DNA from 3 places in the Paenibacillus sp. 1-8 genome. Region 1 is predicted to be linked to each of the others. Evidence: predicted binding sites of a transcription regulator. Region 1 holds the regulator's gene; each other region holds the start of a gene.
What was found. Region 1 encodes LexA, which represses DNA repair genes until DNA is damaged. Its sites were predicted from a motif close to CGAACATATGTTCG; they were not measured.
Positions count from the first base shown of each region.

Region 2: a site for LexA is predicted at 7,572-7,585, ahead of AC0WRU_RS14695 (YhjD family protein). Genes of this name have one in related genera too.
Region 3: a site for LexA is predicted at 3,961-3,974, ahead of AC0WRU_RS12005 (DNA polymerase IV). Genes of this name have one in related genera too.

Region 1 covers NZ_CM149995.1:2,900,891-2,911,676, reverse strand. Annotated here, with positions in the region: gene AC0WRU_RS13185 (hypothetical protein) at 1-257, shown strand, start outside; gene AC0WRU_RS13180 (accessory gene regulator ArgB-like protein) at 235-771, shown strand; gene AC0WRU_RS13175 (cyclic lactone autoinducer peptide) at 768-914, shown strand; gene AC0WRU_RS13170 (LytTR family transcriptional regulator DNA-binding domain-containing protein) at 957-1,250, shown strand; gene AC0WRU_RS13165 (hypothetical protein) at 1,726-1,902, opposite strand; gene AC0WRU_RS13160 (hypothetical protein) at 2,165-2,467, opposite strand; gene lexA (transcriptional repressor LexA) at 2,720-3,346, opposite strand; gene AC0WRU_RS13150 (LysM peptidoglycan-binding domain-containing protein) at 3,536-3,904, shown strand; gene AC0WRU_RS13145 (DUF896 domain-containing protein) at 4,002-4,208, shown strand; gene AC0WRU_RS13140 (hypothetical protein) at 4,336-4,845, shown strand; gene AC0WRU_RS13135 (HAD family hydrolase) at 5,032-5,826, shown strand; gene AC0WRU_RS13130 (1,2-dihydroxy-3-keto-5-methylthiopentene dioxygenase) at 5,939-6,481, opposite strand; gene metH (methionine synthase) at 6,714-10,154, shown strand; gene rnz (ribonuclease Z) at 10,233-10,786, shown strand, end outside.
Region 2 covers NZ_CM149995.1:3,230,749-3,241,534, forward strand. Annotated here, with positions in the region: gene AC0WRU_RS14655 (Gfo/Idh/MocA family protein) at 1-886, opposite strand, end outside; gene AC0WRU_RS14660 (TerC family protein) at 1,050-1,739, opposite strand; gene AC0WRU_RS14665 (TVP38/TMEM64 family protein) at 2,093-2,710, shown strand; gene msrA (peptide-methionine (S)-S-oxide reductase MsrA) at 2,896-3,867, shown strand; gene AC0WRU_RS14675 (lipid II flippase Amj family protein) at 3,966-4,769, opposite strand; gene AC0WRU_RS14680 (DUF2188 domain-containing protein) at 4,920-5,294, shown strand; gene AC0WRU_RS14685 (YitT family protein) at 5,436-6,140, opposite strand; gene AC0WRU_RS14690 (DMT family transporter) at 6,606-7,496, opposite strand; gene AC0WRU_RS14695 (YhjD family protein) at 7,634-8,041, shown strand; gene AC0WRU_RS14700 (hypothetical protein) at 8,297-8,440, opposite strand; gene AC0WRU_RS14705 (class I SAM-dependent methyltransferase) at 8,541-8,687, opposite strand; gene AC0WRU_RS14710 (hypothetical protein) at 8,725-8,928, opposite strand; gene AC0WRU_RS14715 (Ger(x)C family spore germination protein) at 9,029-9,214, shown strand; gene AC0WRU_RS14720 (Ger(x)C family spore germination C-terminal domain-containing protein) at 9,326-9,526, shown strand; gene AC0WRU_RS14725 (transglycosylase domain-containing protein) at 9,542-10,786, opposite strand, start outside.
Region 3 covers NZ_CM149995.1:2,643,769-2,654,554, reverse strand. Annotated here, with positions in the region: gene AC0WRU_RS12020 (hypothetical protein) at 1-189, shown strand, start outside; gene AC0WRU_RS12015 (hypothetical protein) at 420-1,343, opposite strand; gene AC0WRU_RS12010 (hypothetical protein) at 1,609-2,244, shown strand; gene AC0WRU_RS12005 (DNA polymerase IV) at 4,021-5,238, shown strand; gene AC0WRU_RS12000 (YolD-like family protein) at 5,235-5,600, shown strand; gene AC0WRU_RS11995 (YhjD family protein) at 5,584-5,952, shown strand; gene AC0WRU_RS11990 (hypothetical protein) at 6,261-6,425, shown strand; gene AC0WRU_RS11985 (hypothetical protein) at 7,859-8,923, opposite strand; gene AC0WRU_RS11980 (hypothetical protein) at 9,483-9,896, shown strand; gene AC0WRU_RS11975 (hypothetical protein) at 10,487-10,786, shown strand, end outside.

The sequences.
Region 1 (10,786 bases):
TAACCAGTGCATGGGTGTTAGCTATATCATGGTTGCTATTTAAATTCAAAATAGGCTTTACAGCAGATTATGAAAGCTTGCGTTTTAGGTGGGAACATGTACTTGTTGTTATTTTAATAATTGGGGTATTAGCAGCTAGTACATTTATGTTCTACGTCAATAATTTTCCTTTGAGTATTTTATTTATAGCTTTGGCATCTGGAATGTTCCTGTACTATGCGCTAAAAACGGAGCGTGATTATTATAAAAAATCTTGATTCTATCGCTCTTGATATTGCAACTCATATCAAAACAGTTGTACCGGATCATCCAGCTTCTATTGCAGTTTTAAAACATGGAATAGTCGTTGTGATTAATACAGTTTCAATCATTTTGTTAACTATTGGTATTTCATTTATTACGGGTAAGGTGCAGGAAACTGTACTGGCGATGATATCTTTTTCTATACTGCGTCAAGTTGTAGGAGGAATACATTTAAAGAGCAATATAGTGTGCATTGTTGTATCTACAGCTTTACTTACCGCCCTGTCCTTTGTGAATTTAAACTATAATTGGACAGTTATTACTTCGATATTAAGTATAATACTTGTCTTAGTTTATGCTCCGTCTAGAATAGACGGGAAGACTCGTATACCTAAACGGCACTACCCATTGTTAAAAATTTGCGGAGTTGCAATAATAACACTTAATTTGTGGCTGGCTTTTCCGGTGGTAGCTGCTAGTTTTTTTGTTCAGAGCTTAACATTAATAGAGAGGAGGTGCGAAAAATGAAAAGTCCTAAATTTAGTAAATTTAAGATTGGCATGTACTATAATGCTGCCATATTACTAACTTCACTTGCAGTTGTATCAGTGAGTACAGCGAGTTTGTCTTGGATTCACAGTCCCGAACCACCTGAAGAACTGTTGAAATAAAGTGGGAAATATATGAAATGCTAAACTTAACCGTCTCAGCTGATGATTCTCGAGGTATTTAACAAGGGCGAAAACATACCAGTAGACAAGGTTCTTTTCATATCTAAAGGACGTAAGAGGGATCAGATTCTAGTTCACACATTCGAAAAAACATATTACATGATCGGCACCCTAAGACATTGGGAAAGCTTCCTGAATAATAATGGGTTTGTGGACAGAAGCAATACTCTGAATGTGGAAAAGGTGAAATTGTTAATGGCATTTTCAAAGACGCTTACTTTGAATGTGAATAACAAAAACATCGAAGAGGTGTCCGATCTCTTATCACCGATTTGACGAGGGTATAGAGGAAATGGGTTTCATTAATTCGAACATAATCTTCACTGGAGTTGCTACTAGATAGCGGCTCTTTTTTTGTCAAAAATAACTCGGCTTATATTGTCGAATCATAAGAGACATTCATCACCCTGATTTTTGTTCATATGTCCCTAATTTTAGGAATTGATATAGGTAAGAGTTTCGAATTTCAAGCCCCTTATTATTGGTTGAATTTCCGTTTTACACTATAATGCGGCACAAAAAAGCGGGAAGAAATCCTTCCCGCTTTTCGCTTAAAAACAATCATTAACGTCTGCGTTGTCTATCATTTACGCTAAACAGATTAACGGCCAGTGCATTACCTCTAGCGCGCGCAATAGCTCTTTGATTTGAACGGATCGATAATCCTCTTCTTCTCACATTACGTTTGAAATGTTTTTTACACATGATATCACCTCCTTTCACAGGAAAAGAAAAGAAGGTACGATGAATCTTAGAAGCGTTTATGATTCCGCTTACGGTTGCGCTTGGAAATTTTGATGTTCAATGCATTGGTGGCTAGTGCGTTACCGCTTCTTGTTTCGGCAGCAGCGGCTTGAAAGACTTTTACGACCAGAAATTTGTTCTTACCAATACGATGCTTATACGTTTTGACTCTATTTTTGATCATCTGCATATCTCCTTTGCTAAGGTCTACTTTATTCATATGTCAGTAGCACTAACAATGTATCAGCATAAATCTATTAAAACCAAAATGAAGCTATTACCTATGACCCTGATATTTAGAAACTAATAAAGTATAAAGGTAAGGAACGCAAAAAAACTCATGCTTACCTGCCTTATCCTTACCAACTTTACGTTGTAGGAAAAGTTACAGTAGATCAGCACGAGCAAAATGATAAAAGTGAAGATAACAAACGGGGAGAAGTATATTACTTACTATAAAGGGCTTTAAGTTTTTTCTGGTAATATGTTTCCTGCTCAAGAATGTGATTCATTTGTTCAGAAAGCTCTTTATATGCTGGACTGTCCTCTGGGTAGTTATTTCTTTCGGAAAGTACAGCTTCAAGTTGCTTTTCCAATGATTTAAAATGGATAATTATTTGTATGTAATGAATGCGATCAAAGGTTGTTCTGGTTGAATTCTCCTTAGCATACACATAATCCATTGTTGGACCTGTAAAACCTATTACGATAAAAGTCATAATAAACACTGAAATTATAATTTTTTTCATTTAATCTCTCCTTAATAAAACTATAAATATTAATATACCATATTTATCCAAAATAATTACAAAGTTCTTTTTGACCCCCCAATAAGCAGAACAGTAATTGCAGATATATACCGATTAATCCATGGGCTATCAAAAGGGAAAAGGATAGTAGTGAGGTAGATTCTATGTAAATAAGATCAATACAAAACCGGCCTGCTATGGGCAGCCGGTTTTGTTGTAGCGGGAAGAATAACGGGGCTGAAAAATGAAAAATCAGTGGAAGTCCCGGAAGAGTCCTACAACCTTGCCCAAAATACTGACGTGCGTCAGGCGAAGCGGTTCAAAGGCTGGATTTTCCGGTTGAAGTCGGATATGATCTTTTTCCTTGTAAAAAGTTTTAACAGTAGCTTCGTCCTCGTCCGTCATGGCGACGACAATGTCGCCGTTATCGGCTGTCTGCTGCTGACGTACAATGACATAGTCTCCGTTGGCAATACCAGCCTCAATCATGCTTTCTCCTACAACAGATAACATGAACATCTTATCCTCACCAACAAAATGCTGGGGAAGAGGAAAGTAATCTTCAATATTTTCTGTTGCTGTAATCGGCAAACCGGCTGTTACTTTGCCGACGACCGGAACACGACTAATAGAGTAATTAATCAAGTTGCTGTTATCCGATTCGTCTTGGCCGAGTAACTCGATAGCCCGTGGTTTCGTTGGATCACGACGAATCAGGCCCTTTTTCTCCAAACGATCCAAGTGACCGTGAACCGTAGAACTGGAGGCCAATCCGACAGCTTCACCTATTTCGCGCACAGAAGGGGGATACCCCTTTAGACGCACTTCATTGCGGATAAATTCAAGAATGGCCTGCTGGCGGCTTGAAATCTTAGACATACCGTATCAACCCCATTTAGTAACGTTTGGGAAAATTATAGCATAGAACCTCCGTTCGTACAAACATAAGTTCTAAATAATCCCTAAAAAAATTACGAACTTTTGTTCTCTTTTCTATTGAACAAAACAAATGTTCGTGTTATATTGTGAAAAAATATAAGAACGAACGTTTGGAGGACGCAGCCAATGATGAAATATAGCACATATCAAAGTATTTTTCCAATGAATTTAGAAAAGATGCATAATATCCGGAATGAGAGAAGGGCACAGCTTGTACGGACCATTTCCAACAGTCTTCTGCCCAAACTTCTTATTCTGGTTATCGTTGCCTGGATCGCAGGTGCAGGTGTACTGACAGTATTCGCGGCTCCTTCGGTTTCGAATGAAGAGGTGACCAAACTTATTGTACAACCTGGGGATACATTGTGGCAGATTGCCTCCAATCATAAACCGAAACGAATGGATACACGGGTATATATAGAAGGAATTGTTCGGATTAACGGACTGGAAGATCGGGGAGTGCAGGCAGGCCAGATTTTAAAGCTTCCGTATTTCTGATCTGAGCTTGTCAGAGGACGTAATGAGGGAACCTTGACAAGCTCTTTTCTACATGTCAAAGTGTATTATATCTTTGCTTATATGGAGGGGACAGAATTTGGATATAGACAGCTTGGTACAGCGCATCAATGAATTGGCTCGCAAAGCAAAAGCCGAAGGATTGACGGAAGAGGAAACAGTAGAGCGCGCCAATCTTCGGGAAATTTATTTGGATAATATTCGCCGTAATTTCCGGCAGCAACTTGATACGATTGAAATTGTGGACGAAGATACGTCGAAGGGAAATGGTGGGCTGACGCATTAATGTTGCTAAAGCGGCTTAGCCCGCGTAATTTGCTTTTCGTTTTTTAGGTATCTATTTTTGGTATCTATATAGATTAGGATTGGTGGCAATGGTTTTTACGCAATATATTTGGGAAGGGAACTGAGAGATGGCCCGGTCATTTGAAAGAAAAGTTCGCAAAAACACAGCGCATTTGAATAAATCGCGTAAAAAGCAAGGTATTCAAACCATTAGTGGTGCCGGTTCTGCAATGGATATTTTCCGTGGACGTAATTTTACCGTGCCAATCATGCTGGCTGGACTTGCAGTTTTGTACATGCTCATGAGTTATTTTTTGACTAAGACTGGCATGCGGGGAATGGACTGGCTTGTATTCGGTTTGTATTTGATGCTGGCTGTTATCTTTTTCATCCGTCGTCCTTATTTGAAGGTTGGAAAGAGCACGCTGTATATGCTGAAGGGTGGCAGAGAGCGTCCAATGACAGCAGAGGATATGAAAGCCATCAAGATTGAAAAGGGTTACGTAACGGTTGAAAGAAAAGGTAAGGGTGGCAATTTTATTTTCACAAAATCACTGGGCCGTTATGATACGGATGCCATTGCAGAGCGGCTTGAGAAGTTTGCGCTATCTAATCAGGTTCAAATAGACAAAAAATAACGACTTCTTTGGTACGAATCGTTTAAATTGTCTGTCGGCTGTAGCCTCTGTAAATAAGGTCGCATGATGTTATCTCATATAACACATCGCGGCCTCTTGCTTAATATGGGCACATTTGGAATGCTTGTAGACACAACAAGGCAGAACAGGCGTACATATAAAGTGGAAAGAGAGTGGATAATTCAGATGACGATTCAGGCGGTAATGTTCGATCTTGATGATACACTTCTGTGGGATGAGCGCAGCGTAGAAGAGGCATTTGACGCGGCGTGCCAGACAGGTTCCCGGGAAGCAGGCGTTGATCCGAAGGCTTTGGAAGAAGCAGTCCGCAAGGAAGCGCGTGCTTTGTATGAGTCTTATGAAACCTTTAGTTTTACTCAATTGATTGGTATTAATCCGTTTGAAGGATTGTGGGCGAATTTTACGGCAGGAGAGCAGCCTGAATTCCGGCAATTGGAACAGTTGGCCCCTGCTTATCGAAAGGAATCTTGGCGTAGAGGTCTTCAAAAGCTGGGGATTGATAATGAAGAGTTGTCGCAAAAGCTGGCAACCCAATTTGCCTTGGAAAGACGCTCCCGCCCCCATGTTTATGAAGAAACGTTTGAGATTCTGGAGCAGCTAAAAGGGCAGTATAAGCTGCTTTTGTTGACAAACGGTTCCCCTGATCTACAACAGGAAAAGCTGGATGGCGTTCCGCAGCTAGCTCCATTTTTTGATCACGTTGTTATTTCAGGTTCGTTTGGTAAAGGAAAGCCTGATCCGTCTATTTTCCGGCATGCTTTGGGACTTCTCGGTATTGAGCCTGAACATGCTTTAATGGTGGGGGATAAGCTGACGACTGATATTCAAGGGGCTCTGGCGGCAGGTGTGCACTCCGTGTGGGTGAACCGAAACGCCAAAACTAATACTACAGAAATCAAGCCAAAGTTCGAAATTAAGCATCTGTCCGAATTGGATGGGATTATTCAATCGTTTAAGTAAGTGCTTTTCGGCTCTTATTTATAGTAACAAGCCAAAAAACTCCCTCCGCTCAGATATCTCAGAGCAGAGGGAGTTGCTTTATCCACATTAGGATGAATTCGCTATTATAGTATTATGCCTTAATAAATGATGAATCTTCAAACGGCTCGGCAATCCAGCCATTTTCTTCGATGAACAAACGTACTGCGACGATCTTCTGATTTTCCATTAAGGTAAAGAAGTGAGGAATATTTTCTGGTACGGAAATAACGTCACCCGGTGAAAGCTCAACATTAAAATAACCGATTTCTTCAGGGCCTTTAATGATGAAAATGCCTTTGCCTGCCACAATAGCACGAATTTCATCTTCAGTATGCGTATGAATTTGCTCAAACTTGGCAAGCAGCTCATCCAGGTTCGGCGTTGCTTCGGACAAGGTGATAACATCCCATATTTTATACCCGCGACGGGCGGCTAAATCCTTGATTTCGGGTTCGAAAGTGCTTAGAACAGCCGCTTTTTGCTCATCCGTCAGGATAAAGTTTTCTTGCAGCTCCCCGGCCAGCTTGGAAGCATCCCAATGCTCGTACAATACCTCTTGGCTCTCCAAAAATTCACGTACCTTGTCTTCATTGCTAATTCGTACATTCGTATTGCGTATTAGGATTTCAGCCAACGGTTATCCCTCTTTTCCACTTGGTTTAATGCTGTATATAGGATACCATGTCTTGAATCGTTGTACAATATAGGTTTGTAACAATTTATACTACAAACTGTAAAAATGAATATCGAGAGTGGCTTTATGTACGGAAGAAGCCGTATAAAACGTATGATTTTACTTCAATCTATCTAAATGATACGGTTTCTGCTAAACTAGGATTTAACGTTTTGCGGGGGGTGGAAAGATTTTGGATAAAGTTAGCTTACAGGATGCATTACAAAGAAGAATACTCATTCTTGATGGGGCCATGGGCACCATGATCCAGCAAGAGGATCTTTCCCCCGACGATTTTGGTGGGGAAGAGCTGGAGGGCTGCAACGAGATGTTGGTCTTGACCAGACCGGATGTCATTCAAGGGATACATGAAGCATACTTGGAGGCCGGATCAGACCTGATTGAAACGAATACTTTTGGAGCGACATCCGTTGTTTTGGCGGATTACGATATACCGGAGCGTGCCCGTGAGATTAATCTGGTTGCAGCTAAATTGGCGCGTAACGCGGTGGATAAGTACAGCACACCGGACAAGCCTCGTTTTGTTGTAGGAGCCATGGGACCGACGACGAAAACATTATCCGTGACAGGTGGTGTTACGTTTGCGGAGCTGATCGAGAGCTATGAAGAGCAAGCCTTGGCGCTAATTGAAGGCGGCGTGGATGCCCTGCTTTTGGAGACCTCGCAGGATACGCTTAACGTCAAAGCTGGAAGTATTGGAATTCGGCAGGCTTTTGAACAGACAGGTATTGAGCTTCCGTTAATGATTTCGGGAACGATTGAACCGATGGGAACGACTCTGGCAGGTCAGAATATTGAGTCTTTCTGCATTTCGCTGGAACACTTGCACCCGGTGTCGATTGGGCTGAACTGTGCTACAGGACCGGAGTTTATGCGGGACCACATTCGCTCTCTCTCCGATATGTCCTCAGCAGCAATTAGCTGTTATCCAAATGCAGGTTTGCCCGATGAAAACGGTCAATATCATGAATCACCTGATTCATTGGCCCGTAAAATGGCCGCTTTCGCCGAAAAAGGCTGGCTGAATATCGCGGGGGGGTGCTGTGGTACCACGCCTGAGCATATCCGGGTTATGAGTGAACGTATGGCGCAGTTTGAGCCGCGCCCGCTGGAAGGTCATCACCCACCGGCTGTATCGGGTATTGAGCCTGTATATATTGAACAGGAAAATCGTCCCTATATGGTTGGTGAACGAACAAATGTTCTCGGCTCCCGCAAATTCAAGCGTTTGATCGTGGAAGGCAAATATGAAGAGGCATCTGAAATTGCCCGCGCTCAGGTAAAGAGCGGAGCGCACGTCATAGATATTTGTGTACAGGACCCGGACCGCGATGAAATGACGGATATGGAAGCTTTTTTGAAGCTGGTCGTGAATAAGGTAAAGGTTCCTCTTGTAATTGATACCACGGATATTCAGGTCATTGATACCGCCTTGCAATATTCGCAAGGGAAGGCGATCATTAACTCCATTAATTTGGAGGATGGCGAAGAGAAATTCGAGAAAATGGCACCTCTTATTCATAAATACGGCGCGGCTGTTGTTGTTGGAACCATTGATGAACGTGGTCAGGCTATTTCACGTGAGGATAAGCTTGAAGTGGCAAAACGTTCTTATGATCTGCTGGTGAACCGTTACGGTCTGGCACCCGAGGATCTTATTTTTGATACACTCGTATTTCCCGTGGGAACAGGTGATGAGCAGTACATCGGTTCGGCCAAGGAAACGATTGAGGGGATTCGGATTATTAAAGAGGCACTTCCAGGGGTTCACACCATTCTGGGTATCAGTAACGTGTCCTTTGGCTTACCGGAGGCGGGGCGTGAAGTGCTCAATTCCGTCTATTTGTACGAGTGTACCAAAGCAGGCTTGGACTACGCGATTGTAAATACGGAGAAGCTCGAGCGTTATGCTTCGATACCAGAGCATGAACGGAAGCTCGCCGAAGACCTGATTTATAAAACGAACGACGAAACTTTAGCCGCTTTTGTGGCTGCTTTCCGTAATAAGAAAGTGGAGAAGAAGGAGAAGGTGTCCAACCTGTCGCTCGAAGAGCGGCTGGCTTCCTATGTAGTAGAAGGCAGTAAGGAGGGACTGATTCCGGATCTGGAGCAAGCGCTCGCCAAGTATTCTTCGCTGGAGATTATTAATGGGCCGCTGATGAAGGGTATGGAAGAGGTAGGCCGTCTGTTTAACAATAATGAATTGATCGTTGCAGAGGTGCTGCAAAGCGCTGAAGTCATGAAGGCGTCGGTAGCTTACCTGGAGCCGTATATGGAGAAAAATGAATCCTCGGTAAAAGGTAAGATTTTGCTAGCTACGGTCAAAGGCGATGTGCATGACATCGGTAAAAACCTGGTGGAGATAATTCTATCCAACAATGGTTACCATATTGTAAATCTGGGTATAAAAGTACCACCAGAACGCATTATTGAGGCTTACCGTGAAGAAAAGGCCGACGCGATTGGCTTATCCGGTTTGCTTGTTAAATCGGCTCAACAGATGGTGTTGACTGCACAGGATTTGAAAAATGCGAATATTGATATCCCGATTATGGTTGGCGGAGCTGCTTTGACGCGTAAGTTTACCAAAAACCGTATCCGTCCAGAGTATGACGGACTGGTCGTCTATGCCAAGGATGCTATGGATGGTCTGGATATCGCGAACAAGCTGATGAATCCTGAGTCCCGTAAGAAAATGGCTGAGGACATGGAGGCCGAGCGAGAGGCGGAAGCTGCGACGATCGTGGAAACTAAGCAGTTGCCTAAGCTAACCCGGGCGGTTCGCTCTAACATTGCTCAGGATTTACCTGTTTATTTGCCGCCGGATACGGATCGTCACGTACTGCGCAACTATCCGCTCAATTATATTTTGCCTTATGTGAATATGCAGATGCTGATGGGGCATCATCTTGGTTTAAGAGGAAATGTAGAGCAGTTGCTGGCTTCGGGGAATCCGAAAGCGACTCAGTTGAAGGAAACCGTAGACAGCATCATGTTTGAAGCCGTTACAGACGGGATTATTCAGGCACATGCCATGTATCGTTTCTTCCCTGCACAGTCCCAAGGAGATCAGATTTTGGTCTATGATCCAGCGGATACGAGCAAGGTACTGCACACCTTTACGTTTCCACGCCAACAGGTAGAACCTTATCTGTGTCTGGCTGACTTTTTGAAGTCGGTGGAATCCGGAGTTATGGATTATGTAGGTTTCATGGTCGTTACGGCGGGTCATGGTATTCAGCAGCTTTCCACGCAATGGAAAGAAAAAGGCGATTACTTGCGTTCTCATGCGCTTCAGGCAGTTGCTCTGGAAGTGGCAGAGGGGTTGGCCGAGCGGCTTCATCATATTATTAGGGACAGTTGGGGCTTCCCGGACCCTGCCGATATGACAATGAAACAGCGGCATGGTGCCAGATATCAGGGCATACGGGTATCCTTTGGTTATCCGGCTTGTCCTGATCTGGAGGATCAGGGGCCGTTGTTCCAACTGTTGAAACCTGAGGATATTGGCGTTGAACTGACAGAAGGGTTTATGATGGAACCGGAGGCTTCAGTATCAGCCATGGTGTTCAGCCACCCTCAGGCGCAGTATTTTAACGTCGAAAAGGTATAACACCTTTATCAGTGGGATAGCAAAGACCCTCCGAGCTTCGGAGGTTTTTTGCTGGTCAGCAGGAAGAAGGTTAAAGTCATGGAATTTTATTTTCTCGGCACGAATGCAGGTGTGCCAACGATCCAGCGAAACGTGGCGTCTATCGCACTCCGTTTGCTGGAGGAACGAAGAAGCATGTGGTTGTTCGATTGCGGCGAAGGAACTCAGCAGGAGGTACTGCGTTCGCCGCTTAAGCTAAGCAAGCTTGAAAAAATATTTATTACCCATTTGCATGGAGACCATCTCTTTGGTCTGCCGGGTCTGCTCTCAAGCAGGGCATATCAGGGAGGTACGACACCGTTGACGGTATACGGGCCGCCCGGATTAAAGCAGTACATCGAATTATCACTGGGAATCAGCCAATCCCGTATCAACTACCAACTACATATTGTGGAGCATACGGGAGGAGTGTTGTTTGATGACGGGCAGTTCCGTGTGGAGTCGGCTCTGCTGGACCATCGTATTGACAGCTACGGCTATCGTATTGTAGAGATGGATAAGCCCGGCAAGCTCAATCAGGAGCTGCTGGAGCGATACGGAATCAAGCCCGGCCCGGTGTATGGCAAGCTGAAGCGTGGAGAAAGCGTAGAGGT
Region 2 (10,786 bases), 330 kb from region 1:
CAGCACGTACACTGCATTCCTCTGGACGATGAATATGCTCCAGAAAATGATTTACCACTCCAGTGAATCCCCGTCTTTCCAAAATCGTGTCCCAGCTTCCGAATGATTGTGACAATGGCGGCTTATTTTTTTGCATAAAAATAGCCTGTTCCATGTTGGTCACCTCGACGGAACGACCTGCACCATGCAGCTCCACCTTCTCAATGTCAGCCCCTGCCTGTCTGTTCATACTGTAGCTACCGGAGGCATTTCCCAAACGTACGGACCCGAAAGCAGCGTTCATATATCCTTCACTCGTCGTGTCCAGACTGCTGTGCAGCAGCTCATAATCATCGCCACCCAGCCACAATAGCAGATCGAGCATATGAATCAAATCATCATAAACCGTCTGTGCCGCAGGTCTCGGACCATATCCCGTCCGATGCTTGATCGCCGCGCATTGGCTGAAACCTCCTGCTTCCTCCAGCCACGCTTTAGCAGCTACATAATGCGGGGCAAAACGTCGGTTAAAGCCGACCGCCAGCAACACAGCTTGTGCCTCCGCAAACGCGGTCATTTCCAGGTTTTGACGCACATCATAGGACAGCGGTTTATCTACATACACCGCAACACCTTTTTCAATACACGCCATAACCAGATCAAAATGGGCTTCGGTCGCAGCATGAATGAATACAGCCTCCGGCTCCCATGCCAGCATTTCCTTTACATCCGTCGTTCCTCTCGGCAGCCTGTATTGCTCCATAATGGAACTAACCGGCTCCTGCGAACGGTTCATGACACCTACAATATCTACACCTTCGTGTGCAGTCAGCAGCGGCAAATACACTTTGCGGGCAATACCGCCCAGACCTGCAATAGCTACTCTTGTTTTCGTTTGCTTATTCATATCATACCCACCTCTGATGACTCATTTCTTCTGTTGTCTAGTTTACATGGAAGTCCGCTGACAAGCAAAAAAAAGAGGCTGTCCCCGATCCAGTTAGACCTGACGGAACAGCCTCTATGCATGAGCGTCCAGCTTCAGCTACGATGATTTCAGTGTGCTTAGCTTAGGCGTGTAGCGCTTGTTTTCTTGTTTTTTCACTTTTTATTTTTTTAACACGCATTCCAATGGCTACGACCAGAACAACGACCAGAGCTTCAAATCCGTATTTGACGACCCCATTCGTGAACCAATGTGCAATCAGCGGCTCGGCCACTACCATTTTGGCAGCAGTATAGGCCAGTACAGCAGCTCCAATTGTAATGACCATCGGAAAACGTTCGGTCAGCTTCAAGATAATTGTACTGCCCCATACCATAATCGGAACGGAAATCGCCAGTCCCAAAATAACAAGCAACATATTTCCATGAGCTGCTCCCGCAACGGCAAGTACATTGTCGAGCCCCATCATGGTGTCAGCAATAATAATGGTACGAATCGCGGCCCACATTTGATTGGTTGCAGAGATTTCATGTTTTTTCTCCTCAACCAGCAGCTTGTAAGCAATGTAGATGAGCGCAAGCCCCCCGATTAAACGCAAGCCGTAAATTTCCAGTAAGTACGTGACCAGCAAAGTAGCGATAACACGAATGACAACCGCGCCGACCGTCCCCCAAATAATGACCTTTTTTTGATTGGCCTTCTCGACATTACGGGCTGCCAGACCAATCACAATCGCATTGTCACCAGCCAGCACCAAATCAATGACAATGATGGACAATAATGCGGTCAAAAACTCGATTGACAAAAAATCCATACGTTTCTCCCACCTTCTTTATTTATTTGTTATACTGTACATAGTTCTGCGCTTTATACTAAAAAAGCGCCATTTCACGGAATCCGGAAACGGCGCTTGACCCAAATTTAGCATCAAAAAAAGACCATTTACCCGGATTCCAAAAATCCTGGCAAAGGTCTCGCTTACAACATTACGTTGCCAATAAAGCCGGGGATTTTAAAATCCCGTAATGACGACTTTACTCGTTGAGCTACTCCCCTCTGGGAACTATTCTGTTAGTGGCAGTATAGCACACATTATTGGGAATGTGAACCCTATTTTTTTTCTGTATAAGCGACAGGCCGAACAGGGATATTGAAAGAGGTATGTAAATGAAAAAATGGCTACTCGCTGCGGCTTATGTTTCGCTGCTCTGCATCGCGTTTATCTACAAAGATGATTGGCTCGCCTGGGCGAACAAGCAAACCTCTTTTCCGGCTCTGCTGCTGCTCGCGTTTCTGTTCGCGTTAATTCCATTTGTACCTTACAAGCTGATTATCGCTTCCATTGCTTATGCAGCAGGTGCCTGGCAAGGCGCTCTGATCTGCTGGCTTGGCACTACATTCGCTGCGCTGGTCGTTTACGGCGCGGTCCGTATTCTCTTCCGTGACAAAGGACGGGCTTATCTGGAGCGAATTCAAGCGTTGGAGCGCTTGAATCGGGTCATGGAGCGAGAACCTTTTGCTGCTGTGCTGTTGGCCCGCCTGATTCCGATCATCCCGCAGGCAGCGGTAAATGTATATGCCGGGGTCGCAGGCTTTCCGTTCTGGAGCTTTATGCTGGGTACAGCCATTGGCAAGCTTCCTGCAATTGCGGTATACGCTTATGCAGGCGGTACAATTGCAGAACATCCTGTGACTGGATTGCTCGTTTTGCTGCTGTATACAGCACTGGTAGGCGGAGGCTTTGTGCTCTACCGCAGGAGGCTTCAACGTGCCCATAAATCATAGCTCTGTGAGCCTGCCGTCAGGACTGTAAGGATGTAGAGTGGTGTTGGCTTTTTAGTCCAGAGTAATTTGCAAAGCTGGTTTGTTTCTGTCGTTCTATTGGTTTTTGCGGACATGTCATATATAATTTAATTGTAAGCTATTTAAATAACAACTAATTGAAACTTTCTCAGATTGGAGTGACAAATATGAGCACCAACCATCCAAATACCGTGGAGAAGGCAACTTTTGCAGGCGGCTGCTTCTGGTGCATGGTTTCCCCCTTCGAGGAACTGCCCGGCATTTTAAAGGTAATATCCGGTTACACAGGGGGACATACGGAAAACCCGACCTATGAAGAGGTATGCTCCGAAACAACGGGACATGTAGAAGCCGTACAGATTACATTTGATCCGCAAGTCTTCCCATATGAAAAATTGTTAGAGCTGTTCTGGCAGCAGATTGATCCGACGGATGAAGGTGGACAATTTCACGATAGAGGTTCGTCCTACCAAACAGCTATTTTCTATCATAACGAAGAACAAAGAATCAAGGCAGAAGCTTCCAAAAAAGCGCTGGGTGAAAGCGGCCGTTTTGACAACCCCATTGCTACACCGATTCTGCCTGCGGCAACCTTTTATGAAGCGGAAGAATATCATCAGGATTATCATAAGAAGAACCCCGCGCATTACAAGCGCTACCGTAAAGGTTCTGGACGTGAAGATTTTATTGAGCAAAATTGGTCAGGTAAAATCGATAAATCTGATTTGAAAGAGCGACTGACACCTATTCAATATGAAGTAACACAAAAGAACGCGACCGAGCGCCCTTTTCAAAATGAGTTTTGGGACCATGAGGGTGAAGGCATTTATGTGGACATCGTATCGGGAGAGCCTTTGTTCAGCTCGCTCGATAAATATGATGCAGGGTGTGGTTGGCCCAGCTTCACTCGTCCGTTACGCAGCTATAATGTCAAAGAAAAAACAGACCTCAGCCACTTTATGATTCGTACCGAGGTCCGCAGTCGCGAAGCCGACTCCCATTTGGGACACGTATTTGATGATGGCCCGGGTCCAGATCGCCTGCGCTATTGTATTAATTCCGCCGCTCTCCGTTTTGTGCCTCAGGAAGACTTGGAACGTGAAGGCTATGAAGCCTATAAGTCACTATTTGAAAAGTAAATAGACTTCAAAAATATTTTAGGCTGGCCCGGAAATCATCTTTCGCAGATGACCTCGGGTCAGCCTTTTTTGAATTAAATCAGTATATGTACTTCCCGTCAGCCCATAATCCACCCAAGCCAGAATGCGAGCGGCACCAATAGCAACTGTGCAAGCAGCGTGCCTCCCAGACGCGAGATGATCATCCAGCCGTACATGCTGTTCATACGGTTCAAAGGCAGCTCCCCGCGCAGCGTTTTTTCAGACAATACTGCCAATCTGGGATCAATTAGCAGGGTCAGCAGCACCGTTGCCATACCATTGATTAGACCTGATGACATCGACATTGTCGTCCCTTGAGCGGGCCAGAGGAAAGATGCGTATAAAGCAGACACCACTCCAGTCGTATATATCGCGGTCACAGTCATATTCAGGGTAATCAGGCGCTTGGGGATCGCTCCCCTGAACAGCGAGGTAAGCATGGACCCGGTTGGACGCTTCATGTAGTAGCCTGCATGCTTCCAGCGGTTGTGCATCATTAAATGACGCACCAGTGCAGGAATAGAGCCGGTATGCTCCAGATGCAGAATCCATCTGGCCGACATGCGTACCACGGTCGGATACAAAATAATAGCGATCATGGTCCCGACGGTTGCTGCCAGTAGAACCCCGTGCATGTACAGCTCCAGCCTAACATTAGCCCCACCCGCTCGTATGGCAGCCTTCGCCTGATCGACCATACCTCCCAGTAAAGGTCCCTGCGCCATATTAGAGGTGCGCGAAACCAACAGCAGCATGCCCGCTACGGTTAAGGCCAATCCAATTCTACGCGCTCGTAAACCGCCAAGACGGAGGGCATAGGTCAAGCTGTCTGTAGTATGTATAATGATGGTTAGCATAAAGACGAAACTCCAGGCAAGCAATTGCTCCACTCCTTTTCAGGTATTCTGCACACCATTATACGCTTTTTCTCCAAATACATTTTACAATATATTCATTTCTTTGATTTTTCGTTTGTTTAAGCGGACAGCGGGTAATACATAATACATCATTTGCTATAAGGAGTGTTGGGTATGCCTTGGACCAAACATGATTACCCCCCATCTATGAAAAATCTGGAACCGCGTGTGCAGGAAAAAGCCGTTGATATTGCTAACGCACTACTTCGTGACGGCTATGAAGAAGGACGTTCCATTGCGATTGCAACCTCTCAAGCCGAGGAATGGAACGATAATCATCCAGTTGAACGAGACGGGAAGCAGAAAAAACATGAAAAACAGCATTTAAACGGAAATGGGAAAGGCAATGATTCCGCTTCTTCCGGGTCTCAGGAGCCTATTCATGTCGTGCCACATGAGGACCGCTCGGCTATTAAGGAAGAAGGACATGACGAGCCTGCTTCAACCTTCAAGCACAAAAATGAAGCGGTGGACGAGGCTCAAAAATGAGTAGACCGCCAGCAGATTTTGGCGATTATTCATGACCGGAACGGACGTATTCATTCTACTTTGAAGCCTTCCTGCTGAAGCCTGCATACAGCGAAAGGGTGTTACGCAGGAAGATTTCTCTTCTAACGTAACACCCTTTCCTTATTGACGAAGGCTGTGGACGACCGGCACTGTTTTGGCAACTACCTTTTGGGCTGGAATAGCCGCAGGCAGTACCTTTTTCACAGGTCGGTGTAGTTGGAACGTTGTCGTCCATGTAATTATTTTTCCGGCGAGCCACACAGCCAGTATGGTAAACATTGTTTCCTTCACAGGCAGATACAACAGCGATAATCCTAATACGATGATGTCACTAACGATAAACACGTTACCGATTTTCCATCCACGCCACTCGCTGATCAGCAGGGATAAAATATCATCGCCCCCGGTTGCTCCACCAAATCGAAGTACGATCCCGGCTCCCAAGCCTGTAAGCACTCCGCAAAGCAGAGCCGCTACCAGCAAGTTGCCGTGCAGATCTATAACCAGCGTCGAATACTTTTCAAATCCTGCATAAAACAGGGAAAAGGCGACCGCCCCGATTAATGCCAGCAGCATGAATCTTCTGCCCTTCAGTACCCAGGCCAATAATATGACGGGGATATCAAGCAGCAGCATACTCCAAGCCGGAGACACGCCAAATGCGTAATGTCCCAGCAGAGCCAGGCCCGCAAATCCGCCTTCTGACAAATGATTTTGAGCATTGATGTGATAATACGTAAAAGCTAAAATGCATGTTCCGAGCAGCATGACAGCAATCTGCCTTAATGCTCCATTGTTCACGATAGATTCGTAAGTTTTCCTCATACAGGCTCCCTCGGTTTCTCGTAAGTTTGATGTGGATAAACCCACTCTTACGGAAGCTACCGGGTAAGATGTGCCTGGAGGACTTGGTCCTTCGCATGTACAATCCCCTCTTCCGCAGAGTTGGCTTTCGCAACTTGACGTTACTCCGCGGAAAAGCTAAGTATAAGACAGATCAAATCGTTTCCAAATCGTCCTTTGGGGAAGTATCCTTCGGGGACACATGGTATCCTGATCCTTTCTTTTGTGGAATAAAACTCCGACATTTCTGTGGTACATGTAATTCTATTATTTATTATACCACACCTTACCACCTGCTAAACAGCTTGCTTTTTATGCCGCACCATATTTTTATTTTATGTGTGAGCATGCTTTATTGTATGTGCGAATAACCGCATTATACCGAAGGTTTGGCGGATGCACATACAATGTGCATTATAGTTTGGTTTATGCAGGTTTTCAGTGATACTATCCGGCTAATTTGACTGTTCTGCGCTGGTTGGCCATAAAGACCCCTCCGAGTATGAGGATCAGCCCGGTCAGAACGTTCCAGCCGATGTGTTCATCCAGAAGCAAAAAGCCCCATACGATAGCGCTCACCGGTACAAAATAAGTCACCGAGGAGGCAAATTCCGGACTTCCCCGCAAAATCATATAATTGAACAAAATATAAGCTACTCCCGATCCCAAAACCCCCAGCCCTATAAGGGAACCCAATATACCGGGGATGAAGACGACCGACAGATCAGGTCGATCCACAATTGCCGTCATGATGCCGCCCCCTGCCGTCGCACCCAATAGTGTCGCAAAGGTTGCCTGATACATCGACAGATTGGATAAAAACCGTTTGGACAGTTGCGTTCCAAAGCCATAGCAGAGAGTCGCAAGCAGCATACATCCAAAGCCGACGGGGTCGACAGAAATAATGGATACAGGATTAATACCCAGTAAAATAACGATTCCTACAAAAGCGAGTCCCATTCCAAACCACTGCATTCGATGAAAGATAGCTCCGAACAAGACAAGTCCGACCAACATGGTCCAGATTGGCGTGGTGGCATTCAATACAGAGGCCATGCTGCTAGCAATTCTGGTCTCGCTAAAACTAATCAAGGCCCATGGCAAAACCATGTTCACCAGAGCTACGAGAATAACCGATTTCCATGGAATACTTCTGAATTCAAATGGCTTGCGCATGGCCAGCATCAACAAAACAATAAAAATGAGGCCAAAGCTGGAACGAAGGAATACAATAGTCCAAGGCCCTACGTGATGAAGCAATAATACCTTGATAAACAAAAACGATCCGCCCCAAATGAGGCTTAGCAGCAATAGCGTCGCATATAACGAGCGTGACAATATGTATACCTTCTTTCTTTCCAATAATTGATGATTGCTTTGGCAAAGGAATAATTTCTATGATGAAGTATAAAAAGAACATTTGTTCTGTATGCTGATTATAATTATATTCCTGTTATGAGTAAAGGAGATTTCTTATGAAAAAGATACTGGACAACAAGAATAAGGCCCCATTGCCTTCCGAGGAAGACGCAGGGCTGATCAAAACTTGTGTACTTCTGACCCTCGTGCTGGATGTGCTGGAGCGGGACATTCGCATTCTGAATGCCTCTGCCTTAAAAATGCCCGATCTGTACGTTCGTAGTCTGACCGGGGTGCAACAGCGTGTAGCTGTTCAATTGGCGGAGACAAAGGCGCGAATGAAAAGGCAGGGAGTTAAAATATACAACGAAACGCGGAATCACGAAGGCGTGGAGGTTCTGTATGTATGCCGTGGCTACCACAAGCGGTTTTTCATGCTTTCCTCCTTTGCACGCAGCGAGGTTCGACGGGAACTGGGACATTATTTGGGAATTGATGTGACCCAAAGCCACTCGACTATGTAGTCTCGTTTACAATCCTTGCACGATGCATTTTCCGCGTACCGTTGCTTGTGTAAGCACCTCTTTCTCGTCTATTGTTAGCAACTGTCTTCCTCGCATGAGCACACGCCCATTCACAATTGTCGTATTGACATGCGCACCGCTTGCGCTGTAAGCAAGCAGTGACTCTATCTGGTGTATTGGCTGTAAATGCGGCTTTTGCATATCTATCAGAATGATATCCGCCTTTTCCCCACCTCAAGTGTGCCGGTTTTGTGCTCAAAGTTTAAGCTTGGCCACATTGACTTTAGCCATTTGCAGGGCCTGCGCAGCAGTAAGAGCAGCTGGATTGCCAGTGCTTAGCTTTTGCAGCCATGCCGCTGCCTTGGTCCAGTCGCCCTGTAATATGCCAGGAAGCCGCAAAATTGGGGGCGTTCTGCACAATTTACTGGGAGCTTGGATTCCTCCTTTCCTGGCGTGGACACCTTTTCCCCCGCTTCCAGCAGCTCCGCTACATCCACCATCAGATCCACGATGCAAATACGTCCATGAGGTTTAAGCGTGCGTTGCATTTCCGACAGAGGAGTATTTTCTGTTCACCTGTCAGATGATGCAGGGCATAACTGCTGACCACAAAGTCAAAGGTCCCGTCCATATAAGGAATCGACATCAGATTTCCCAGCCTCGTCTCGACCTGCGGAAATTTACTACGGCAGGACGCTTGAGCATTTCATTCGATTGATCCACACCTGCCATACGAATGCCCTTTTCAGCGAACAACCCCTCCAGATTCCCCGTCCCTGTACCTGCGTCCAGACCATACTCATCTGCATGGCAGCCACACGCTGTACGATAAGACGCAAAGCAAGCCTGTACGCGGAATGCCTGCCATTCCCCTCTTCCAGACTCACCCGACTCTTTTTCTATGATTTAGACTTGCAGCCACGAGGTATAGCGACGAAGCGTTAAATATGGAGTTACTTTGTATGGCACAAGCTTGGCCCAAAAAGATTGTATCCATATCTGGATGTCCTGTATCGGGAGCCGGATCACCCAACCTCACATGTAAAGGTAGCTATAGTAGAAGGATCAGCTGGAGAATTAATGAACAAGAAAAGTGTAGGCAGCCTCTTAATCGGCGAATTTATAACGAAAAAATCCGAAGCCTGGAGGAAATGTGCGTATTTCCCGAAGTGACGCTAGAAACACTGCTTCCCCCTATGCTTGATCCAGGACAGGACTTTGTTCTTCCCTATCTCTCCAAAGATGGAGAAGACATCGTACCTGAACCGTCAGCTTTCGGAAATCATGACCCAGGATGCGGAGGAAATTATCCGTATGCTTCAAAAAAGCGGTTGTGATGCCTTTGGCAACTTTGGCATCGGCAGACAATTGATTGCCCATCACCCGACCTTATGGAAAGGTCTGGAATGGAATAAAGAGTACCCTAATGTTCGCTTTCACCCACAGACCACCGTCAATATTGTCGGGAACGGCATTTTGAATTAGGCCGCTCCCTTTTGTTTAGTTTTCCGGCTGATCGGGTGTTTCGGTATGAATAGCTTCGCTAGGTTTATTTTCTGGAGCTTCATTCTGGGTTTCTGGCTCAGAAGGAGGCTCCTGCTTATTTTCAACAGATGGCTGCGAACTATCTGCTGCTGGCAAATCATTACTCTCACCATTCGTATCTATTTCTGTGTCAGGATCAGAAGGTACTGTTTCTTCTGGTAGAATCTCCTTCTGATCCGTTGCAGGTTCTTGTTTCTCCGGAGCTGCTTTATCCTTTATATCCGGTTTGGACGGCACGGCAGGTGTGGATGAACGTGGTCGTTGTTCCCTCCCGACTTCCGTTGGCACGTATTTTTGGTTAAACCAGTCTGTCACGAGTTGACCGGATTGACGGGAATAACTTCCCGGCAGCTTACCTGTAAGGCTGGAGACCGTAACTTTCACAACACCTTCCGGCTGTGTAAAATGCTTATTTTTGAAAAGCTGGGGCTGATCCTTGACCGCCTCGTTCATGATAAGCGCCCACACCGATTGTGCTCTGGAGTGCCCTTCTTGAGATAGGGTGTTAACCTGTTGACGGTAACCTGCCCAGACGCCGAGTGTAACATCCGGGGTATAGCCCATGAACCACACATCGCCAAAGTTTTGTGTCGTACCGGTCTTGCCGGCAATGTCAATGGTACCGTAGCTTTTAAAAGCATTTTGTATACGTTTGCCTGTACCCCTCGGGTCCGATATAACCGTTTTGAGCATATCTGTCATCAAAAACGCGGTTTGCTGGGAATATACACGCTTCGCCTGCGGTTTGAATTCATAAACGATCTTGCCGTCGGCATCCGTAATTTTACTGATCAAATGGGGTTCATTGTATACGCCCATATTAGGAATCGTGCCGTATGCCGCTGTCAGTTCCTTGACAGATACCCCCTTGCTGAGCCCACCCAGAACGCCTGTCTGAGCATGTTCATCCTGCGGCTGAATCGTTGTAATCCCAAGGGCACGAACAAAATTCCAGGCGTTTGGAATTTTAACTTCATATAAAAACAACCTCAGCGCAGGAATGTTGATTGACCGATTGAGTGCTTCGCGGGCTGTCATCAGTCCTTCGTACCGTCTGTTATAATTTTTAGGGATATGATAGCCTTTACGTCCGTCTTTCAATACAATTTGCGAATCATCAATAAGACCAGCAGGCTGAGTGTAGCCTTTTTCCAAAGCAGGCAAATAGGCTGCAATAGGCTTCATGGCAGAACCGGGCTG
Region 3 (10,786 bases), 260 kb from region 1:
AGTCTAAAAAATTATACTTCAATTAAAACCAATAGAGATCTCAAATCTTTAAAAAACAGATACATGAAACTCGAAAAAAATGAACTTGTTGAGTTACTAATCAATGCGGAACAATATATTGCTGAAAATAACCAAAAATGGATAGTTACACAATTTGAAAGTTTCATAAAAACAGAATCTAATAGTTAAAAACAATAAACTTTAGCTAATTATCTCCTAGTTGATTATTTTTGGTGTGCCTGAAGAATGTGGCGGCTTTAAGTGCCCTTGCCCTTGATCCCGTCACAATCTTCAATGTTCTTCAAAGACTATGTTAGTGCTGCTAGATGCGGTAAAACTCGTCTACGAAGCGACTACGGAGTTGGGTTTTTGAAAGGGGATGCGAAACCAGAATCACGGCAGGGTAGCCAACAATATTTTTATGTTTCCCAAACGTTCGTTGGCCATTCTTTCACTATTCTTAAATTTTTTAGATCAATAAGTTTATTTTCTAAAAAAATAAATATCCCATCAATCTGTTGAACAGAAGCGCAACTTCCATATTTATCCATAAATTCATTACAAAAATCTATGAGTTTGAAATCTCCTGATGCTAACGCAATTCCAATCTCAGATCGCATAAAAAATGATATGAGAAGATATTTCTTATGATTCTCGTATTTCAGAAATTTCAAATTCCATTGGTCTTCTTGCCATTTAGAGAATAGCATTTCCGCAAAATAACCATAATTAATTGCATTCTCTATTTTCCTTTGTCGATCAAATGATTCGAGTTCATTAAAAACTAAAATATGGTTTGTATAATCTTCATAAAAAAAATCTCGATCATCAAAGTTTAATATTCGTGAACTTTCCCACCGATTGATCGTAAGATCAATATAGTCATTTGCAAAAACAAAGCCTATCTCTGATTCCTTTAATAATCTCTTTAGGTCATTTATCAGTATACGAGGGTTAAATGAACTATTTTTAATTTTTATTTGAAACACAAATGAAATTGACTCTTGTCTATTTTCTTGATGAAATTCCTGAAACCATGCATAGAGTGTTTGCAATTTATACATAACATTGGATTTTTGCTGATCATTTTCATATGCGAAGGTCTTTACCTCAACAACAGCTTTTACTTCCGATAATTTATCCTTAAAAAGCGCTTCAGGTTGTTTTGATGTTAGCCCACCAGTTCTAGCATTATCAAGGGCTTTCTCGAATGTATAATTAGTACCTTCTAAATTATTTATTATTTTAATTAGTAATTCTGCATGCTCATAATCATATTCTTTTAGATTCTTTCGAGTAGCCTTTAGATCCAGAGCGTTCAGACAAATTATTTGTACTCCCATTTTAATCACCTAATCTTATGTTGTTTTTGATATCTACCAATAAATTATATAATAAAAAGACAATGCTTGTCATAACTAAACGTTCAATGCTTGCATTGCTCATCAATGTTAAGCAGTTGAACATAAAACTCTATGAGAATCTATAGTCATTCTTTACTTGCTCTTTATAAAAACCACAATAATTGAAGAGCTTGCTTATTCATTTTCATGGTAATAAAATTAATCATATACATCTAAACAATAATCATATCAAGGAGTAAATAATTTGACGCAGACAGATAAGTATATACGAATTGTGAGATACGCAAACGAGCAGTTTCAGTTAAAAGAGTTCATGCTTTCAGAATACATATATCACGGTGTTGTCAACTACAGCGATCTACTAGAAATTCAAATTGATTGCGACCCGCTTTTGACACCAAAATCCTCGACTGTAGAGGCTTGTTATTGCCATTTCTATCAATTTGACACAAAAGCATTTGGACCGGAAGGGATAATGGGAATGAGGGAGGGTCATAACCTTAACATTGGTTACATGCCGGCAGATCAGCCTGTTTATGTCCGTGCAGTGAATGAGAAGGATCAACCCTTTATGAAGTATTATAGAATGGCAGAGAATCCGTTTGATCATACAATGTACAGGTTTGATGAGCAATCTACTACCGACAAATTCACCTGGGTTAAAATGAAATTGAGTGATGCTGTTGAACGTAATAAGGAGTATCTGAAGCACAACGAGGTTTTACCTGAAAAATTAAGCGAAATGTTGCTGACCACTGATAGTAAAAACACACTTGTTGACGTCGTGCGCAAAGACTATAGCTATTCATTCCACAAAAAATACCCACCAACTAAAGAAGAGAATAATAAATCATTTTTCAACAGACTTTTATTCAGATGATTTTTTAATCAGAAGAGGACCTACCCCAATATGGTTAGTGAACTTAATGAACCCTCAATAAAATCATCACCGAACAAACTGCATGTTGCCTTACTGAGCTGGAAGTCACCATTTCAATCTCGATTCATAATTGGAATTCTACGCTACATTTGGCTGGTGTAGTTCTATACGATATGACAGGCAACCAGAAGAAAGATTGACTGTACGAACATCTTGGGATACCAGATAAACTCGGCAAAGGCACCCTTCATTGTTTTGAGACTAATCAAATAATGGGCTTTGTATCAAGATTTACAAACAAAAAGACTATAGAGAGCACTTACATATTCCATCTCGTACCTCATAACGCGAATGGCCAGCTGCAATGGCTATTCACTAAATCCATGCGGTCTTATATATAATCTTTATGGGGTCACTGCTAAAATCAAAATTGAGGGCGAAGTTAGCTGCACAAACGAGGTTAACGAAAACGATCATCCGGAGATTACCGAAGAATGGGTAATTGAAATGCTCTCAGCAATACGTACAGGAACCAAGTGGCCTGAACAGATAGATGAGGTATGGTTCTCCCCAACTCACGGTAGAAAGCACTTTAAACTATTAGGTCCCAACACGGAGTTTAAAATAACATGTTTGCTCGACAAACAGACCTAAACACTGGGCTAGTCACATCTTACTAAGCAGCCATCTTAATGAGTGAAGCTATTATTTCAAAATAAAATTTAACGTATAGAGGGTATCTTATGGCAACTTTAAACAACATTAGAGAATCCACATTGTAAAAGCTTTTTTAAATTACTGTAAAAGAAAAGATTCAAATGATGACGATTTTTTTCAACTCTATTGTCAACGACTCAACTATTCATTGCAAAAAGTAGTAGAACCTCTTGATATTGATGAGACGCTTGATTTACCACTCAATTTTCAGATGGACACTATACTAAAACAGGGACTCTATGTTTGAGGACAAAAAGCATGGGACCATGATATGACAGAACAAAGCATTGTTTAAGCCTGAACGATCAAGCCTATCGATCAGGCTTAAACATTGATGATTTACTTTCTCTTCAAGACGATGACTTTCAAAATATGGAGTCACGGATAAGAATAACTCATAATACGGCTCATTCATTCATTGGAAAATCCATATTCTTTTCCCGCCCTACATTTGGTCCGGAGATATCCTATCTCGTTGGAGGAGCCGATGCTGACCTTACCATGGATCAGACTTTAATAGATATTAAGGTTAACTCAAGGCTTTCATTCGAAAGTTATCCTTAGCATCAACTACTCACATATTATATTTTGGGTCATCTTACCCCAGGGTATACAACTCAAATATCAAGACTGGCTATTTGGGCCGGACGCAGGATACGTTGATGATGAAACTAACCAGTCGGCTTTCATCTTTCATATGTTTGCCAAATCGCTAGTACTCGTAAACAATTCATTGGCATCGGCAGCTGCACTTGAACCTTCTAAAAGTGCAGTTTGATCTGCATATCTTTTGAAACGGTTTATGGTAGCTTGATTTTGAAGTTGATTTTGGACTTAACCGCTGCATTTATTCTGAATGAAAACTGTGGTTCAGGTGGGAGTCCAAATGATAGATAAACTGGTGTGACTTAGTATAATTTGAATCCATCACTTCGTCGTATGCCTAATATAAATATTTACCTCTTGCATAAAGAACGTGTGTTCGGTTTATAATGTATACAAACATACGTTCTTGAATGTACAGGAGTGATTTCAGTGTTGGCTAAGCAGCGAACCATTATGCTCATCGATATGCAGTCGTTTTATGCTTCAGTCGAAAAGGCAAAAATGCCTCAATACAAAAATAGACCACTCGCCGTCGCAGGCGATCCAGCTAGGCGTTCTGGAATTATCCTTGCCGCTTGTCCATTAGCCAAAGCTAAGGGGGTATCTACCGCGGAACCACTCTGGCAGTCTCTTCAGAAGTGCCCAGAACTGATCATTGTAAAACCTCACATGCAAGAATACATCGAAGTATCCACTCAAATCATGTCCATTATTGAGGAGTTCACCGATCTGGTCGAACCGTACAGTATAGACGAATTATTCGCTGATTTTACAGGGTCTATGCATCTATTCGGTAATGATCCAGTCGATTTGGCCAAGCAAATTCAAGACAAAATCTATAATGAAACAGGCGTTTACGCGAGAGCTGGCATTGGTGAAAACAAAATCATTAGTAAATTATGCTGCGATATGATTGCTAAAAAAGCAGAGGGGGGGATTTTCCACTTAAAGAAAGAGGAGTTACACCTCCATATTGGAGATAAGCCCATCCGCGATATGTGGGGAATAGGCTCAAGAATGGAAAAACATCTGTGGAAGATGGGCATCCGAACCATTAGAGACCTGGCGAATACGCCTCTTTCCAAATTAAGAAGTCAGTGGGGTGTTAATGGAGAAGTCATCTGGCGAGTCGCAAATGGACTCGACAATTCGCCAGTAACCGTCAACACGCACAGTACACAAAAAGATATCGGAAACGGAATGACCCTGCCTCGAGATTACACAGAGGCTTGGGAGATCGAAGTGGTTATTCTCGATATCTGCACAGTAGTATGCAGAAGAGCCCGCCAAAAGGGACTGATGGGTAGTGTCGTATCCGTAAGTGTGTCTGGAGCGGATTTTGATCACCCCACTGGTTTTCACAGGCAGGTTAAACTGTCTGATCCTACAAACATAACCGTTGATGTATGCAAGATAGCCAAACGCATATTCCATCAACACTGGGATGGGCAACCTGTGCGCCGTGTAGGCGTATCCCTGTCTCAATTATCCAACGCGGATACATATCAACTATCTTTTTTTGATGATCAAGAGCAGAAACGGGCCATTGATCAGGTGATGGACGACATTAAGGATCGATTTGGCGACATTGCCATTTTACGAGCGAGCTCCATTACGGCTGCCAGTCAAGCGATAGATAGGGCATCTAAAATCGGGGGGCATTACAAATGAGCAAAAAACTGGAGGCCAATGGATTATGGGAATCGAGCCGCATGATGCTTCCACAACATAAAGAACGAATTATACAGCATCGTACTCAAATTCATTATCAAGCGAAACCGCTGATCCATGAAGATGAGTGGGAGATTATTGCTCAACATATAGACATGTCGCTCACTTATACATTGCAAGCCACCTTTGAAGTGTTTCATGAGTGGGGCAATCGGTATATACACGGGATCGTCACTTCAGTCAGTACTTTTGGAAAGAAAATCAAAATTGAAATGGAGAATGGATTTGAATGGGTCGATTTTGATCAATTGGTCACTGTAAAGCTTGAAGAAGGAGGTGTGCAGGATGAGACAAACTTCTGAGGAACTTGCACTCGTGAAAAGGCTGGTAGAGCTCCCCTATCTTTTAGGTGCTTTGGAGGTAGATAAGCATAAAATATACGCTTCAAACTTCAAGATGAAATCTGTGTATGTTGACTACTTGGACGGTACCCAAAAGAAAATTGCTTTAGAGATGTACAAATCAAAACAAAGTTTAAAGGAACATCATATAAGAATCATTGATGAGCAGAGATCCGAACTGAGTTTAACAGTAAATTATTCCGTAAGAGGTTACATTCATAAGATGACACTATTGTGGAGCAAAGTGAAAGTGGATGTAACCCTAATGCTTACTGAACATATGAACGTTGATATTACTGATTTGCCCCAATGAGCATAGAGTTCGAGCAGAATACGGTATATAACCACATCGGGTGGATATAATACAGTTAAAACCATTGTTTTCTTCTCCCAAATGGGTAAACCGACCTTTGAGTTGAAGGGTCGGTTTTTTTGTCTCAATGTAACATTCAATTATTATGGCAGAGTGTCATTTGCACATGAATTGTGTTATCCTTTGGGTAAATTGTGTCACTCTTCTAACCGAGGTCAGGAAGAGGTTCGATTGAAGAGTTTGCTACTTTAGATGAAGAAAATCATGAACTGCTCACCACATTAAGTTATCTCTATGGGGGGATTAAAATGAGTAAAACGAATGAAGAGTTTATTAAACAACAGCGAGTTGGCGACCTCCCGAAAGTGAAACTCATGGCTCCTTCGTCAGATGGTGGTCCTGATCGCGAAGTGACCGTTGTTTACCAGCGAAAGGCAAACTATGGTACGCCGTCATTCCTCAAAGATAAATAAACGATTTTTAATGAAAAGCCAGTGTTTAAATGCTGGCTTTTTCTTTATATGTGATAACGAATTTATCAAGTCATGTTGATTATTGCCTCAATCAATCCATTTTGAAATAGAAAGCTTTTCAACAAGATAATTCTTAATTGCATAATAATAGTTTAATACGTGGTGAATTATTATAGAACGTAACAAAATTAGAAGTTCAAGCAAGTGTGGACCACTTAATTTTAGAACTCATTTAGCTTGATTAAATAATGCTAGGTGAAAGGCAACAACAATTGCTAAGTTGAATTGAATTCTACAAGTTTAAATGAATAATTTAGTACGCTTAAAAATCTGATTGGATGTTCTGCTCAATAATGGGGAGCATCAGCCAGTACTCCATAGTAGAAATATTTCCATACAGTTGGCATATTAAACCATATAAAATGAGATTAAATACGAGGAATATAGATGCTGATAGACACATTTATCCATATTTTACGACTAAATTCTTATACGCACTACTCTTTACTTTGAATAAAAACATAAATTCTGTACAGCTGGCAACAGCAACAGGGATTAGTTTGCAATGTCGTCTCAGGACATTCAATTATACGAAAATGGAAATCTACACATTGTATTCTGATCCACGAAATCTCATTAATAGTATTTTTTTCTCAGCCAGCCGTCCAGGTGGCTTTTATTGTTCTATGAAAAACAGAAATAAATTCATGTAACTATAGTTATAAGAAATATGGCGGAAAGAGTGTTGCTCTTGCCGCCTTGATTCTAAGGACTCAATAGTATTTCACTCACAAACATACATCAGACAAATGATTGTAATTTAATTGTCGAGGGACAAGAACTTGTACCGATTGCCACTTAGATGAATATCTAAACGTCGATCACAAGCACTTAAAACCTAATTAAGTACCACAGTACATGAAAATGTTCACATTGTATGAGCCAACGGACATGATTGAAAGGTAAACAGGGACTAGACATAACTGATTTGCCCAAATAAATAGGGATAGAACCGCGTAATGTATACAACTAAGTAGTGGGATTTTTCACTTAGGGCAAGCTGAACTGAAATGACTTGCTCAATAAGCAAAACCCATAACGTATCAAAAATTGCTTCTGACGGAACTTAACAATGATTTAGATTTAGAAAATGTCGAAGGACAAAAACATATTCCCATTTAAAGTAGCTATCGGAAACTCGATGTCTAATTCATTACCCTGTGTTAAAGGTCACCTTATGGTTGATAAAGAAAAACCGTTATCGGTTAAGCGGTTGGTCAATGGCCGAAAAAGTATCCAACTAAATCACATTGAGGCTGAAAAAGAGATGCATGCAGTAAATCTTGACAGATTCTCTGTGCGTCTAAGCACCGGCCCTGTATCGTAATCCAAATCTAATCCCCCTTTTTTAGTAAAAGGAGGATTTTTTGATACTACAGAGATTTCTTTCTCATTTCTTCTTTGACCCAAATTAAAATATCTTCTGTTGTCCGCAAAGCAAGAAGGGCATCGTTCATTGTCGTTACTTCAGGTAAAAGCTGACCATCCACCTTCGGAGCTTCATGGGTGTGCGCGCCCAGATCACATGTTAGCGAATAAAGGTTATATACCAACATGAATCTAGGATAATTAAATTTACCCGCATTCTCAAAGACTATGTTTTTGTTTGCACTGCCTTGAGGTATGTTGGAGGCTACAGATACATTGTCGATATTAATATCAGTGCTGATGTTTTGCAAACCTCTAATCCATGAAATGGAGCCATCATCTTTAAGTTCTGAGAATAAGCCTGTTAAAACATTTCTGCAAGAGGCGATACAAGGGACTGCATTTCCGTTAGCATAATTCTCTACAGCTTCACGATAAGAGTTTCCTATTAATGGATATCGATTATCGAGCCATTGGGATAGTATAGATGGGTTTCTGGTGTTTGTTAATGATTGTTCTGTGAAAGTGGTGACTTTCAACTTTTTGTCATCAACAACGATATCCAGGTTAAGAATTTGAAGGTTATTTATAAATACCTTAAAGTCAGAAATAGAATTACTTTTGATGAAGTCCAGAGTGCTCTGATCATTGTAATTCATGCCTTCTAATGCTTCTTTATAGGTGTCGAACCTATGTGTCCACCCATATTCCCTTCTCCTTGCTACAGACAAATTTTCGGGGTTCGGAGGAAAGATATCCTCAAGGTTAATCTCATCCACAATTGAAGAAAGAATGCGATTCAATTTTTCGGGGTTTGATCCATTATTGTACGATTGGTCAAATAGTAGTTTAATCCCAGAGTAATAATCCTTAAACCTCAAATTCTCGTTTTCAAATCCCCGAGAATAATCATACGGAGTCAACAAGCCCCTTAGTGATTCAAAGTACCCTTTCTCTCCGGAATTGGAGAGAATTCGTTGCCATGTAGAATTGCTTTTGATCGGTAAAATGATCTGGTTTGACAAAACGCTTGCCAATTTTGATAGAGCAATATCCTCAAATGTATCCATATTCAACCTCGTTTTCATTTTGTTTAGATTGTGTGATTAAATCTTAAGTCATTATACCAAATATACCAAACTTTACTTGCAGCAATATAGTATTTGTCTATCTGACCTTTGCAGAGAATCAGGAATATAGTGAAGGGATGAAGCAATACTTAAGCAGATAGGTGCTTCATATTTTCCTCGATCGTTCGGTTATTGAATCTTTCACCAATTCTATGAAAAAAGTTTACCACTCGAGTTTATGTAAGAAGATATGACTCATTAGGTTTAAAAATATGGAGTGATCGAGATATTAAGGTGAAGGTCAATGGAAGTTTGGAATCTAGCTTTATTCATTATTTGGTTGGAGATAGCAGGGAAGAGAAATCAGCGTAACACCGTGGAACAAAATTGTATATTTGTTGGGAAGAATATAGCTTACACAATTCTGTAACCTGCATTATAATACTTACTGAAGTACGAGAAAGATAGGGACAAAACTTGAAGTAATATAGTAAAATAATGAAATACTGTCGTAAAATACGATTTTTTAACATTTTGCCACTATTGGGGGGACATGAAAATGAGTAGCGCTAAGTTGTGGGTTCGAAATATGTATACCGGTGTTGGAGGCGGTGCCTATACCGGCGTTGGCGGAGGGATGTATACGGGCGTCGGGGGCGGTGCTTATACCGGCGTTGGCGGAGGGATGTATAGAGGTGTCGGAGGCGGCGCTTATACTGGGGTAGGTGGCGGGCTGTATACGGGCGTCGGGGGTGGCGCTTATACTGGAGTAGGTGGCGGACTGTACACCGGCGTCGGAGGTGGATTGTACACTGGCCCTGGTGGTGGTATGTATACTGGTCCTGATTCAAACCCATATGTGGCTATTCACCCACCTTGGCCGTTATTTGTTGTTGAACTTCGGAAAATGGGTATGTTATCAGAGGCCGAAGTAATTACAAAGACATTAAGGAGTATTGGTTGGAGTATTTAGTAGTAGCTCGCAAATTATAAGAAAATAACATAAAGGCACAGTGCCACAATTGATATGTTCCCATCATAGTAGACGGTAGAAAAACAAAAACTTCTACGACTATACATGATGGGAGTTTTTCTAATGCCTAAAAGAAGCCCTACATCCCTGAAAATGAAACTTTATGTCGTGCGAGGGTGACTTGAGTGCATGTCCAATCCTTTGTTAAAAAAATTTTCCGGTTTCATTTGGTTATTAGGTTAGGATCGCTGAATAATTAAAATAGCCAGTCTACAGAGACAAATCTAGAGCATTGGGGAGCAGTTACCTTTTATTGGGCACTGTTTCGTTAAAACATTTCCGGATAAACAGTGGGTTCTTGTCTCGAGCAAAGGATAAGAACTTGTACCGATCGCCGGAATGGACAATAACATAATCACATTAGACAAGACTTTATTAGGGCGTGTCTGAAAACTCATTACTGCGTCAATTTGAAAACGTTATCCACGCACACAATCATCCAGGTAGAGAAAATATACCCAAATTAACGAATTTATGAAATAATCATATCTATGGTTGTATTATTCCAAAAAGCTAGGAGCATAAAAGCAATGGATAAAGCTAAGGAGTATCTCAGAGGATTGCAGTCAAGGTATCCAACTATGAGTGATATGGCGGATTGGGATCAGGTGATAAAATATCGTCAGAAGCAGATATCGGCCACTGATCAAGAGATAAGTAGTTATTTGGATAAGGTCAAAGGACTTACAAAAGCTGAATTGTTTGAAAACACAATGCGTAAATTTCTTCTTGACCCTTTTTTGGAAATTCTTCCGAATGAGGTGTATGTTGTATTAAGTAATATACATGTTGGGTTATTACCAACCTTTTTAATGAATGCAACTGCACTA